One region of the Pseudomonas extremorientalis genome, then DNA from elsewhere that is predicted to be linked to it. Evidence: riboswitches for the same ligand, from Rfam matches in the RefSeq annotation. Region 1 holds a riboswitch; each other region holds the start of a gene.
What was found. Region 1 has a riboswitch for cobalamin ahead of cobW (cobalamin biosynthesis protein CobW). Riboswitches for the same ligand answer to the same signal wherever they lie in the genome.
Positions count from the first base shown of each region.

Region 2: it holds a riboswitch for cobalamin, as region 1 does, so the genes downstream of both, cobO (cob(I)yrinic acid a,c-diamide adenosyltransferase) here and cobW (cobalamin biosynthesis protein CobW) in region 1, are expected to answer to the same signal.
Region 3: it holds a riboswitch for cobalamin, as region 1 does, so the genes downstream of both, LUU92_RS19365 (ABC transporter substrate-binding protein) here and cobW (cobalamin biosynthesis protein CobW) in region 1, are expected to answer to the same signal.

Region 1 is NZ_CP089519.1:2,849,602-2,853,876, forward strand. Features, by position in the region: gene cobM (precorrin-4 C(11)-methyltransferase) at 1-371, opposite strand, end outside; gene LUU92_RS12715 (cobalamin biosynthesis protein) at 441-833, opposite strand; gene LUU92_RS12720 (CbtA family protein) at 830-1,531, opposite strand; gene LUU92_RS12725 (CbtB domain-containing protein) at 1,543-1,731, opposite strand; cobalamin riboswitch at 1,829-2,034, opposite strand; cobalamin riboswitch at 2,159-2,358, shown strand; gene cobW (cobalamin biosynthesis protein CobW) at 2,452-3,513, shown strand; gene cobN (cobaltochelatase subunit CobN) at 3,517-4,275, shown strand, end outside.
Region 2 is NZ_CP089519.1:4,650,890-4,655,164, reverse strand. Features, by position in the region: gene hda (DnaA regulatory inactivator Hda) at 1-144, shown strand, start outside; gene LUU92_RS20880 (C40 family peptidase) at 354-983, shown strand; gene LUU92_RS20875 (C40 family peptidase) at 1,128-1,667, shown strand; cobalamin riboswitch at 1,833-2,079, shown strand; gene cobO (cob(I)yrinic acid a,c-diamide adenosyltransferase) at 2,159-2,770, shown strand; gene LUU92_RS20865 (cobyrinic acid a,c-diamide synthase CobB) at 2,767-4,074, shown strand; gene bluB (5,6-dimethylbenzimidazole synthase) at 4,071-4,275, shown strand, end outside.
Region 3 is NZ_CP089519.1:4,310,372-4,314,646, reverse strand. Features, by position in the region: gene LUU92_RS19370 (FecCD family ABC transporter permease) at 1-977, opposite strand, end outside; gene LUU92_RS19365 (ABC transporter substrate-binding protein) at 974-1,984, opposite strand; cobalamin riboswitch at 2,087-2,281, opposite strand; gene LUU92_RS19360 (DNA/RNA non-specific endonuclease) at 2,318-3,244, opposite strand; gene LUU92_RS19355 (M4 family metallopeptidase) at 3,375-4,275, shown strand, end outside.

The DNA of each region.
Region 1 (4,275 bases):
GTCAGCTCGGTTTCCAGCAGGGCCGCGCAAGCGGCCACCGCCGTAACGCCAGGGATGATCTGGAACGGGATGCCCAGCTCGCGCAAATGGCGGATCTGCTCGCCGATCGCGCCATACAGGCTGGGGTCTCCGGAGTGCACGCGTGCCACATCCTGGCCCTTGGCATGGGCGGCCTTGATCAGGTCGATGATCTGTTCCAGGTGCAGTTCGGCGCTGTTGGTCACCGTTTCTGCCTGATGACCTTCCAGTACCGCCGCCGGCACCAGCGAGCCGGCATAGATGATCACCGGGCAACTGCGGATCAGCCGTTGGCCTTTGACGGTGATCAATTCCGGGTCGCCGGGGCCTGCGCCGATGAAGTAGACGGTCATGGGAAATCCTGATGAAAAACGGGCGAGCATGAAATCTGCTCATGATCGAAAGGGGCGATTATCGGGTTTTCAGTCGGCGCACGCCAATGCAAAGGTGGCCTGGACGGTTTTCCGGCGGGTGATCAGCAGGCGCGCAGGGGCGTTGGCGAGCTGTTCGGCCAGGGCCAGGGCGGCGCTTTCGGCGATGCCGTAACAGCCGGTGTGGGCAAAAGCCACGTCCGATTTATGGCTCAGCCGGTCGGCATAAATCGCCAGTCGTTCAGCGTTGAAACACTGCAACGGCAGGTTCAGCAGCGCGGCCAAGGCCAGCAGCCCGGGTTCTTCCTGTTTGCGATCAAGACTGGCCAGGGCAGTGATACGGTGGCGCTCGATACCGCCCTCGACGAGGGCGGCGTCAAACAAGGCCAGCAGGGTGTGGACATCACAGCCCTCCCGGCAGCCCAGGCCGACGACCAGTTTCACGCCGAGTATCGATCGTCACGGTTGCGGCGGAACAGCCAGGCGCTGATCAGGCCCAGGGCCAGCCAGAACGCCACGTTGGTCAGCTGCGAAGCAATCTTGAACTGCGCTTCCAGTGCTTCCGGGGCCAGCATCGAATGCACTTGCGGTTGTGGCGCGCCGATCACGTGCGGCACCACCAGGATTGCCGCGCCCAGCGCCTTGAGCAGCCAGTTGCGACCGAACACGATCAGCGCGATACCGGCTGCAGTAGACGCGGCAGTACCGATCCACCAGATCTGCCGTTCGGCCAGGTCAGCGGCGGCGGTGCCCGGCAGCTCGGGCGGCAGGCCCAGGGTAGGCGCCAATACAAAGGTCGCATAACCCGCCAGGCCCCAGAGCAGGCCTTGGGCGGTACGGGTCGGTGCCCGCAGGGTGTACAGGCCGGCCAGCATCAGGGCGAAGCCAACGGCGACCACCAGGTTACCACCCGTGGTGGACAGCACGCGTTGCCAACCGTCTTCAGGCTCCCAGGCTTCGGCGTCATGGGTATGTGCAGCTGCGCCGTCGGCGTGTGCGTGCAGCTCAGCCGCTGCCGGGGCCTTTTCAAAGGTCTCCGCCTGCAGAATCAGTGGGGCGACCCAGAAACTTTGCAGCAAAGTCAGCAACAGGGCAGCCAGAAGGCCGGTGAAACCTGCGGTTTGCGCAATACGCTTGATCATGTCGGCAAGCCTCAGTGGCACGGGAACGCGGCGCTGTGGCGGGTATCGTGGGCAGCGTTGTGTACCGCCTCGATATGCGAGAAGCCGGCGAAATACACCAGGCACGCGCCGAGGATCGACGCACCGATGGCGGCGGTCAGGCGTTGGCCCAAGGTAGAGGTGCTGCTGGTGGCGTGCGAAGTGCTGCTGATGATCGACATGGCGCGTCCCTTTCAGGTGTCAGGGTGAAACGAGCGCATGAAAGCCCCGCGAGCCAGGCACGCAGGGCTTTGAACAGCGCCCGCCCACCGCGGGTTTGTTATCTGATTTTTTCGGGCCGGTCTCCGGGCTTGCGAGGGGCTCAATGCCTGAAAACGTCGCCTTCCCATGCCGACTGGCACAGTGGATATGACGTTTCGCTCGCTTACCGTTGCGGGGGCAGCACCGGACTGTCATGCGTGTGTGCATGAGTCACCGGTTTCCCGTTTCACCCTTTGCAGGGCACCCGAAACAAGATGTGTAGGAGAGCATGGGGGTGGGAGGGGAGTCAATTGGGGATGTGCGTTCTGGGGGCATGTCCGTTACCGCAGCAATGGATATGTACTCAAGCCAACCCAACCCCATCATTGACCATCCCCCAAGCACTGCGTAGCCTTGCACCCTCGAGGTTCTTCGGCCCAGGCCGAAGCTAAGAAGGGAACGCGGTCCAAGCCGCGGCTGCCCCCGCAACTGTAAAGGGTTCAGCTGACTGCCACGCCACTGCCGACAAGGCGGGAAGGCGCAGCCAGCGCCGGTCGCAAGACCCGCAAGCCCCAAGCCAGGAGACCTGCCTCGCAACCGATTTTCTACTTCAACCGGGCGGGGTGATCCGGTGACGAAATCCGCTGCTGCGCGCCGTCGCAGCGCCAATCGTCCCATATGCCCGCCCCCAAGGGCATCCGATGAAAACACTGGCCAAACTCCCCGTTACCATCGTCACCGGCTTCCTCGGCTCGGGTAAGACCACCTTGCTGCGCCACATGCTCGACAACGCCCAGGGCCGTCGCATCGCGGTGATCGTCAACGAATTCGGCGAGCTGGGCATCGACGGTGAAATCCTCAAGCAGTGCTCCATCGGTTGCACCGAAGAAGAGGCCAACGGCCGCGTCTACGAATTGGCCAATGGCTGCCTGTGCTGCACCGTGCAGGAAGAATTCTTCCCGGTGATGCGCGAATTGGTCGCCCGTCGCGGCGATCTCGACCATATCCTCATTGAAACTTCCGGCCTGGCATTGCCCAAGCCATTGGTGCAAGCCTTCCAGTGGCCGGAAATCCGCAGTGCCTGCACCGTGGATGCGGTGATCACCGTGGTCGACAGCCCGGCCGTCGCCGCCGGCACTTTCGCTGCCTTCCCGGACCAGGTGGACGCACAGCGCAAACTCGACCCGAACCTGGACCACGAATCGCCGTTGCACGAGTTGTTCGCCGATCAACTGGCGAGCGCCGACCTGGTGATCCTCAACAAGGCCGACCTGATCAATGCCGAAGACCTGGCCCGCGTGCGCCTGGAAGTCGCCGAGGAGCTGCCGCCGGCGGTGAAGATCGTCGAAGCCAGCAGTGGTCGCTTGCCCCTGGACGTATTGATCGGCCTGGGCGCCGGTTCCGAAGAGCACATCGACGGCCGCCACAGCCACCACGATCATCACCACGAAGGTGAAGACGACCACGACCACGATGCGTTTGACTCGATTTCCATCGACTTGCCGCAAGCCGATGAAGCACTGCTGCTCGATGCCCTGACGCAACTGGTGGTGCAACACGGCATCCTGCGCGTCAAAGGTTTCGCCGCCATCCCGAACAAACCGATGCGCCTGCTGATCCAGGGTGTGGGCACGCGGTTCGACAAACACTTCGACCGTGCCTGGGGCGCTGAAGAAGCACGCACCACGCGCCTCGTGCTGATCGGCCAGGAACTGGACGCGGCGGGCCTCGAAGCGCAACTGCGCGCCGCCCTCAGCGTCTGACCCATGCACCTGCTCAGGACCCAGCCCGGTGGTTTCGTCTCGGACGACAATATTGCCGACCTTGGCCAAACCCCCGCTGACCTGGTGATCCTGTGCAGCGGCGATTCCAGCCTGGCGCTGCTGGCCGAAGCGGCCCGACAGTTGCCCGACGACTACCCGAGCCTGCGCCTGGCCAACCCGATGCAGGTGCAGAACCATGCGTCGGTCGACTTGTACGTCGATGAGGTGCTGCGCCACGCCAAGGTCATCCTGATTTCACTGCATGGCGGTATCGGTTACTGGCGCTACGGCATCGAGCGTCTGGTGGAATTGGCCGAGCGCGGTGTGCAGCTGATCCTGGTGCCGGGGGATGATCGCCCGGACCCGGAACTCAGCGGGCTGAGCACCGTCGGTGCCGAAGAGCGTGATCGGCTGTGGCACTTCCTGCGTCAGGGCGGCCTGGGCAATGCCCTGGATTTCTATCGCTGCCTGGCCAGCGCCTACCTGGGGCGCGCCTATGCCTGGGCCGAGCCCCAAACCCTGCCACGCACGGCGATCTATCACCCGCACCACGCCAGCGCCCGCCTGAACCATTGGCAGGCAGACTGGAACGCCGACTGGCCGGTGGCGGCGGTGTTGTTCTACCGCTCCCATTTGCAGGCGGCCAATACCGGTTTTATCGATGTGTTCTGCCAGCGCCTGCACGCAGCGGGGCTTAACCCGTTGCCGATGGCGGTGGCCAGTTTGAAAGAGCCCGGCTGCCTGGCGGTGGTCGAGGACCTG
Region 2 (4,275 bases), 1.8 Mb from region 1:
GACGAAGTCGGGCACTTTATCCTTACTCGAGGCACCCGCAGCATGAGTGCGCTGTTCGATTTGCTCGAGCAGCTCGATCAGGCGTCCTTGCAGGCGCAAAGAAAATTGACGATCCCTTTTCTCAAGGAAACGTTGGGCTGGTAACTCATTGAATTTGCGTGGTTCGCCATTTTACGGGCGCCAGAAAACCTGCGTTTCTGCCGGCTGGGCTTCGCATTCGAACCGATAAATGGAATTACGGCTTAGATGTCATAGTCCAATCGCGAAGTCACATAGAGCACGATTGAATTTGCAAATCGATGTGATAGAAGGCATAGTCTCGACTTCTTTACATATCAGCCACGGTCGTGCCCATGCTAAATCGCTTCGCACCCCTCGTGCCCCTCGCACTCGTTACCCTGTTGTTTGGTTGCGCCTCCCACCCTCAGCAGGTGGCAGATCAGCAGAAACCACAGGTTCAAAATCAGGCAAAATTCGTTGCTGCACAATCTGCCTCTGTTTATGAGGAAGAAGTCGCAACGGAAAAGGAACTGGCCGACTTCGCCGGCAACAAGCCTTATCAGCTTCCAGTCCTGGCCGACAGCATCCTCGAACGCGGCATGTCCCTGATCGGTACCCGTTACCGTTTCGGTGGTACCTCTGAAGCCGGTTTCGACTGCAGCGGTTTCATCGGCTACCTGTTTCGTGAAGAGGCCGGCATGAATCTGCCGCGCTCCACCCGCGAAATGATCAACGTGAATGCACCGTTGGTCGCACGCAACAACCTCAAGCCTGGTGATCTGCTTTTCTTCAGTACGGCAGGCCGTGGTCGTGTGAGCCACGCCGGTATCTACCTGGGCGATAACCAGTTTATCCACTCCAGCAGCCGTCGCAGTGGCGGTGTCCGGGTCGATAACCTGGGTGACAGCTACTGGAGCAAAACCTTCATCGAAGCCAAGCGCGCACTCGCCATGGCCCCGACGACGGTTACCGCTAGCAAGTAAACTTAAAGTGATACTTGAAGTTTGACGTGTAAGCGCTAGAATCCCTGGACATTGTTGTAATCCGTTCGCGCGAGCTTTGCTTGCGCGTTCTGGTTTTCAGCGTTCGGCAGCGAAAGCCGCATCCAGACCAGGATTGTTCTGCACATGTCGACCTCGGCCCGCCTGATTCTCATTGTTTGCGCCGCGCTGCTCAGCGCCTGCGCAAGCCGCACACCGCCGCCCGCTCCCGTAGCGGTGAAGCCCAAGCCGGTGTTCAACTATTCCACCCAGAATTTCTCGCCCGCAGCTGAAGACGTACTCTTCCGCGCGCTGGGCCTGGTCGGCACGCCTTACCGTTGGGGCGGCAACACGCCGGACTCCGGGTTTGATTGCAGCGGCCTGATCGGGTTTGTCTTCCGCGATGCCGCCGGGATTTCCCTGCCGCGTACCACCCGCGAGTTGATCGTAATGCGCGCGCAGGACGTCAGCGAGCAGAACCTGCAGACCGGCGACCTGCTGTTCTTCGCCACCGGTGGCGGTTCCCAGGTCAGCCACGCCGGAATCTACGTGGGTGAAGGGCGCTTTGTGCATGCGCCACAAACCGGCGGTACGGTGAAGCTGGACACGTTGTCCAAGGCCTATTGGCAGAATGCCTATTTGAGCGCCAAGCGCGTGTTGCCGGGCAACCTGGCACGCAATCCTTAGCGCCAGACTCGAATCGAAATGTGGGAGGGGGCTTGCCCCCGATAGCGGTGTGTCAGCTAAAGATAACTGGGCTGATCCACCGCCATCGGGGGCAAGCCCCCTCCCACAGTTGTTTTGTGTCGACTTCAAGTTGCTTTAATTGACGCTCCACCCCCAACCTACTACCCTTCGCCGCTTGTTCCAGGTGCTCTGTGACCCACGGGTCGACAGAGTGAAACAGGGAAGCCGGTGAGTGAGCGCACTTCTACACAGTGCCGCCGCGATTCCGGCGCTGCCCCCGCAACGGTAAATGAGTCAAGACGCTGCCTTTTGCCACTGTATCGCCTGCGATATGGGAAGGCGCAGCGTTGGCCTGCCTTCAGCCAGCACGCCACTCATGAGCCCGGAGACCGGCCTGCAACATCCAACAGCATCACGGTGGGCGATGCTTGGCTGTCTGCTTTTCTTTTTTCCTGCCCGCCGTTTTTGTCCAGCCCCAACGGAGAGCTGCCATGACCGATTCCCCCGACCGCGACGAACGCCACCTGGCGCGCATGCTGCGCAAAAAAGCCGTGATCGACGAGCGCATCGCCAACTCCCCCAACGAATGCGGTCTGCTGCTGGTGCTGACCGGCAACGGCAAAGGTAAAAGCAGCTCCGCGTTCGGCATGTTGGCCCGTGCCATGGGCCACGGCATGCAGTGCGGTGTGGTGCAGTTCATCAAGGGGCGCAACAGCACTGGAGAAGAATTGTTCTTCCGTCGCTTCCCCGAGCAAGTGCGCTTCCATGTAATGGGCGAAGGCTTCACCTGGGAAACCCAGGACCGCCAGCGCGACATCGCCGCCGCCGAGGCCGCCTGGGCGGTCTCCCGCGAATTGCTGCAAGACCCCTCCATCGGCCTGGTGGTGCTGGACGAGCTGAACATCGCGCTCAAGCACGGCTACCTCGACCTGGACCAGGTCCTCAGCGACCTGCAAGCCCGTCCACCGATGCAACACGTGGTGGTCACCGGCCGCGGCGCCAAGCCCGAGTTGATCGAAATGGGCGACACCGTCACCGAAATGGGCATGCTCAAGCACGCGTTCCAGGCGGGTATCAAGGCACAGAAGGGCGTCGAACTTTGAATCAGCCCCGTCATTGCCCTGCCGTTTTGATCGCCGCTCCGGCGTCCGGCCAGGGCAAAACCACCGTCACCGCCGCGCTCGCCCGTTTGCACCGCAACCTGGGGCGCAAGGTGCGCGTGTTCAAATGCGGCCCGGACTTTCTCGACCCGATGATCCACGAACGCGCCAGCGGTGCGCCGGTGTATCAGTTGGATATGTGGATGGTGGGCGAGCAGGAAAGTCGTCGTTTGCTGTGGGAAGCGGCGGGGGAGGCAGACCTGATCCTGATCGAAGGCGTGATGGGCCTGTTCGACGGCACACCCTCCAGCGCCGACCTGGCGCGACACTTCGGCGTGCCGGTGCTGGGGGTGATCGACGGCACGGCCATGGCGCAGACCTTCGGCGCGTTGGCATTGGGCCTGGCGCGCTATCAGCCGGATCTGCCATTCGCCGGCGTATTGGCCAACCGTGTCGGCACCCTGCGTCATGCGCAACTGCTCGAAGGCAGCCTCACCGAGGGCCTGCGCTGGTATGGCGCATTGTCACGCGAGACCGGTATCGAACTGCCCAGTCGCCACCTCGGCCTGGTGCAAGCGAGCGAACTGAATGACCTCGATGTACGCCTGGACGCCGCCGCCCAAGCGTTGGGCAGCAGTTGCGAAGTCGCCTTGCCGCCGCCGGTGACGTTCGCTGCGCCCCAAGTGATCGAGGCTGAGCCGTTGCTCAAGGGCGTGCGCATTGCCGTGGCCCGCGATGAGGCCTTCGCCTTTACCTACGGCGCGAGTCTCGACCTGCTGCGCGCAATGGGCGCTGAGCTGAAGTTTTTTTCGCCGATTCACGATCGCCAATTGCCCGATGCCGACAGCCTCTACCTGCCCGGTGGTTACCCCGAATTGCACCACCAGGCGCTGTCGGAAAACATCCCGATGCTCGACGCCATTCGCGCTCACCACGCGGCCGGCAAACCCTTGCTTGCCGAATGCGGCGGCATGCTCTACCTGCTGGACTCGCTGACCGATGTCGACGGCATCCGCGCTGAACTGCTCGGCCTGTTGCAGGGCGACGCGGTGATGCAAAAGAAACTGGCGGCCCTGGCCCTGCAAAGCGTCGAATTGCCGGAAGGCACCCTGCGTGGCCATACCTATCACCATTCCCTGACCACCACTGAATGGCAACCGATTGCCCGTGGCCTGAGCCCCAATGGCGGGCGCGGTGCCGAGGCGGTGTATCGGCAGGGGCGGATGACGGCGTCCTACGTACACTTCTATTTCCCATCCAATCCCCAGGCGGTGGCCGCATTGTTCGCGCCCGATCCAGCACTATGAGCGACAACGCTTTTCCCCAGGCCGACCGCGACGCCGTCTACCGCGCCATCGCCGAACGCCGCGACATGCGCCACTTCAGCGGCGGCACTGTCGCCCCCGAGCTGCTCCACCGCTTGCTCCAGGCCGCACACCAGGCGCCCAGCGTCGGCCTGATGCAGCCCTGGCGCTTTATTCGCATCAGCGATCGCCAGTTGCGTGGGC
Region 3 (4,275 bases), 1.5 Mb from region 1:
ATCAGCGCAAACACCGGTGCACCGACCAGCGCGGTGACCACGCCGACCGGAATCACCTGGCCCTTGATCAGCGTGCGCGACAGCACATCCGCCGCAATCAGGAATAACGCGCCACCCAAGGCGCTGGCGGGCAACAGCCGCGAATGCCCGGTGCCAAGCAACAGGCGCACGGCATGGGGAATCACCAGCCCGACAAAACCGATAGAGCCGACAATCGACACCATCACTGCCGTCACCAGCGCCGCGCAGCCCACCAGCACAAATTGCACGCGGCGCACCGGAATACCGAGGGACGCCGCCGAGTCGCTGCCAAAGGTAAACGCATCCAGCGCCCGGCGGTGCCACAGGCACACGGCCAAGCCGGCGACCGCCACCGGCACCGCCAGCCACACCGAGGGCCAACGCACGCCGCTTAGATTGCCGAGCAGCCAGAACAGGATGCCGCGCGCCTGTTCGGAGCTGGCCGACTTGGTGATCAGGAACGCGGTGAGCGCATTGAACAATTGCGAGCCGGCAATACCGGCGAGGATGATCTGGCCGGTGCCACTGACCGAACCGCTGGCCCGCGCCAACAGGATCACCAGGGCAAACGCCGCCATCGCGCCGATAAACGCGCCCGCCGACAACGACACCAAGCCGCCGCCCACACCCATCAACGCCACCAGCACCGCACCGGTCGAAGCGCCGGCGCTGATGCCCAGCAAGTAGGGATCGGCCAGCGGGTTGCGCAACAGCGATTGCAAAATCACCCCGCAGGTGGCCAGCCCGGCACCGCAGGCGGCGGCGACCAGGGCGCGGGTGAGGCGGTAGTTCCACACCACGCCTTCATCGATGGGGTCGAGCACGTAGCCGGCGCCCCACAGTTTGTTGGCGAGTACCTGGAGCACCACCTGTGGCGAGATGGCGGTTTCACCAATGGCCACGCCGGCGAGGACGGCAACCAGGAGCAGGGCCAGGGCGAGCAGGGCGCGCATCATTTTGGCAGGTCGTAGCCGTCGATGGCCGTGGCCAGTTGTTCAAGGCCGTCGAACATACGGATGCTGGCCTGCAACGCCAGGGCGTCGAGGATGATGATGCGGTTGTTTTTCACCGCGTCCATGTTGCGCGTTACCGGGTCGCTGCGCAGGAAGGCGAGTTTCTTTTCATGGTCGTCGGCCGGGTAGCGGCGGCGGTCCATGCGCGCGATGACGAGGAAGGTCGGGTTGGCCTTGGCGATGGTTTCCCAACCCACGGCGGGCCACTCTTCATCGGACTGCACCACGTTGGAAAGGCCCAGGGTTTGCAGCATGAATTCGGGGATGCCCTTGTGGCCGGCCACGTATGGATCGCTGGCCATCTCGGCACTGGAGAACCACACCAGCGCGCTGGCCTGCTTGAGGCCTTTGCCCTGCACGGTGGCGACGGATTTGGCCAGGCGCGCCTTGAGTTCGTCGTTCAGCTGCTGGCCGCGCTCCTGCACGTCGAATATCTGCGCCAGTTGGCGGATGCTTTTATAGATAGTCTCGATGCGAAACGGCTCCAGCCGCGTGCCGTCGGCGCCCACCAGGTTGTCCTTGCCTTCGCAGTCGGAGGGCAGCAGGTAGGTGGGGATCTTCAGTTCATGGAACTGCTCGCGGGTGCCGACCACACCTTGCGCGCCGACCACCCATTCCAGCTCGGCGGCCACCAGTTGCGGGCGCTTGGCGATCACGGCTTCGAAGCTCGGTTCGTTGTTGGCCAGGCGCTCGATTTTATCGTTCTGTGCCTTGTACTGCGGCAACACACTGTTGAACCACAGCGAGGTGCCGACCACTTTATCGGCCACGCCCAGGGCATACAGCATCTCGGTGGCGGCCTGGCCGATGGTCACGCTGCGGGTGGGAGCTTGCGCAAAGGTGATCTGGCTGCCGCAGTTTTCCACCGTCAGCGGGTAGTGAGTGGGCGCGGCTTGGGCCAGGGCACAGAAGCCAACGCCTGTGAGCAGGGCGGTAACGCGTGGCAGCATGGGGCGATCTCCGAGTGAAGCGTACGTGCCATTCGGAAATTCACTCTCGGGCTCCGGGGGAGCGACAGGCAAGAATGTCCTTCCCGGACACCCCGCCGGTTAGTGATTGAGCTTGGGCCGGCAGGTCTCCTGACTGATGCGTCGTCGCCAGGCTCCAGCCTTCCCGGACGAGGTCCAGTGGCATCGAGGAGCAGGCTCGGCATCTACAGTTGCGGGGGCAGTTCCGGTTGGCGCGGGTGTACCGCGCCTCGGATTCCCTATTAGTCCCGTTTGGGAACCGGCGCGGTATGGTAGTTGATTAAGGCGGGGCGACATAGCCCACGGCGTGCCCGGTCAGAGACGAATGTCCTCGGGCCCCTGGATCAGCGCTTCGATGCGCGTGCCGGTGGCGCGTTCTTCGTTGCTGAAGCCGTCGTAGTCGGCCAGGTTGCCGAAGCGGATGCCGGTCAGGCGCTCGATCTGGATCACGCTGCGCTGGTAGGTGCGCAGTTGGCCGAACACCAGGTCCAATTGGCCCAGTTCGCGGCTCTGATCGATCATGTAGGCGCTGGCCGAAGGCTTGCCGTCATCGCTCAGGTAGGCGACCACCTTCCAGAACGCCTTGGGGATCTGCACGCCCCGGTAAATGCGGTCGTCGTCGGCGAACACCGGGCCGCTGAACACCGTGGCCCGGGCTTTCCAGCGTTGGGTGTTGTCGAGGATGTAGTCTTCGAGTTCCAGCCAGGTCTTCTGGTTGAACCCGCTCATCTGCGGCGAGCAGTTGGTGAAGTGGAAGGTGTCGAGGTTGGCGGTTTGCGCCACGTCGCCCCAATTGGGGTCCTGGCGGCGCACCAGGTGGCCGCGGTCCAGGCCATTGCCGGCGTAGAGCGCTTCGCCGACTTGGGCGTCGACCGGCAGGCGGCCATCGTAGGCCCAGGTGTCGTTGCTGCGGATGATGTCCACATGCTGGCCGCCGTCGATGTTGACGCCCACATACAGCGCGAGGCGCTTGGCGCGTGACATCGTTATGGAGAAGTGCGTGTAGTCCAGGCGCTTCTGGGCATCGCTCGCCAATGCTTCTTCCAGTGTGGGCCAGGGCACCCCGAAGCTGCCGAGAAAGTCTTCTGCGTAGCCACTTCGGTCCTTCAAGTCTTTGGCCGGTGTGACGCGGGGTGTCGCTGCCCTGGCCTCCAGCAGCGTGGGGCTCGGCGCGATCAACGGGCGCAGGTCGGCGAGCCGGGGGCGGTAGGCGAGGTCGATTTTGGTTTTACGTGCGGGCATCGGTCAGTCCTCCTTGGATAAACACGACTGCAACATAGATTAATGACAATTGATCATACGCACTAACCCCTGGGGGCTATCCTCAAACGGTCACCCGGACGTTCAGCACACGCCAACAAGGAGCCAGCCCATGTGTGATCGCCATTACCGTAACCCGATTTTCTGCCTGATCCCGCCCTATATGCTCGACCAGATCGCGCGTAACGGTGACAAAGCGCAACGGGATGTCGCGCTGCGTACCCGCGCCAAGGACAGCACCTTCCGCTCGCTGCGCATGGTCGCGGTGCCCGCCAAGGGCCCGGCGCACCTGGCGCTGGCCATGGGCGCCGACAAGCGACGCTCGATCTACAGCGCCGAGGGCAGCGACAGCCTGCCGGGCAAACTCATCCGTGGCGAAGGCCAGCCCGTCAGTGGCGACGCGGCGGTGGACGAGGCCTATGATGGGCTGGGTGCCACCTTCGACTTTTTCGATCAGGTCTTCGACCGCAACTCCATCGACGATGCCGGCATGGCCCTGGACGCTACCGTGCACTTTGGCCAGAACTACAACAATGCGTTCTGGAACTCGACCCAGATGGTGTTCGGGGATGGGGACGGCGAGCTGTTCAACCGCTTCACGGTCGCCCTCGACGTGATTGGCCATGAGCTGGCCCACGGTGTGACCGAGGATGAGGCCAAGCTGATGTATTTCAATCAGTCCGGCGCGTTGAACGAGTCGTTGTCGGACGTGTTCGGTTCGTTGATCAAGCAATATTCGTTGAAACAAAAGGCCGAGGACGCCGATTGGCTGATCGGCAAAGGGCTGTTTACCAAGAAGATCAAAGGCACCGCGCTGCGCTCGATGAAAGCCCCCGGCACCGCGTTTGACGACAAGCTGCTGGGCAAGGACCCTCAGCCCGGACACATGGATGATTTTGTGCAGACCTACGAGGACAATGGCGGGGTGCATATCAATTCCGGTATTCCCAACCATGCGTTTTACCAGGTGGCGACGAAAATCGGCGGGTTTGCCTGGGAACGTGCCGGGCGCA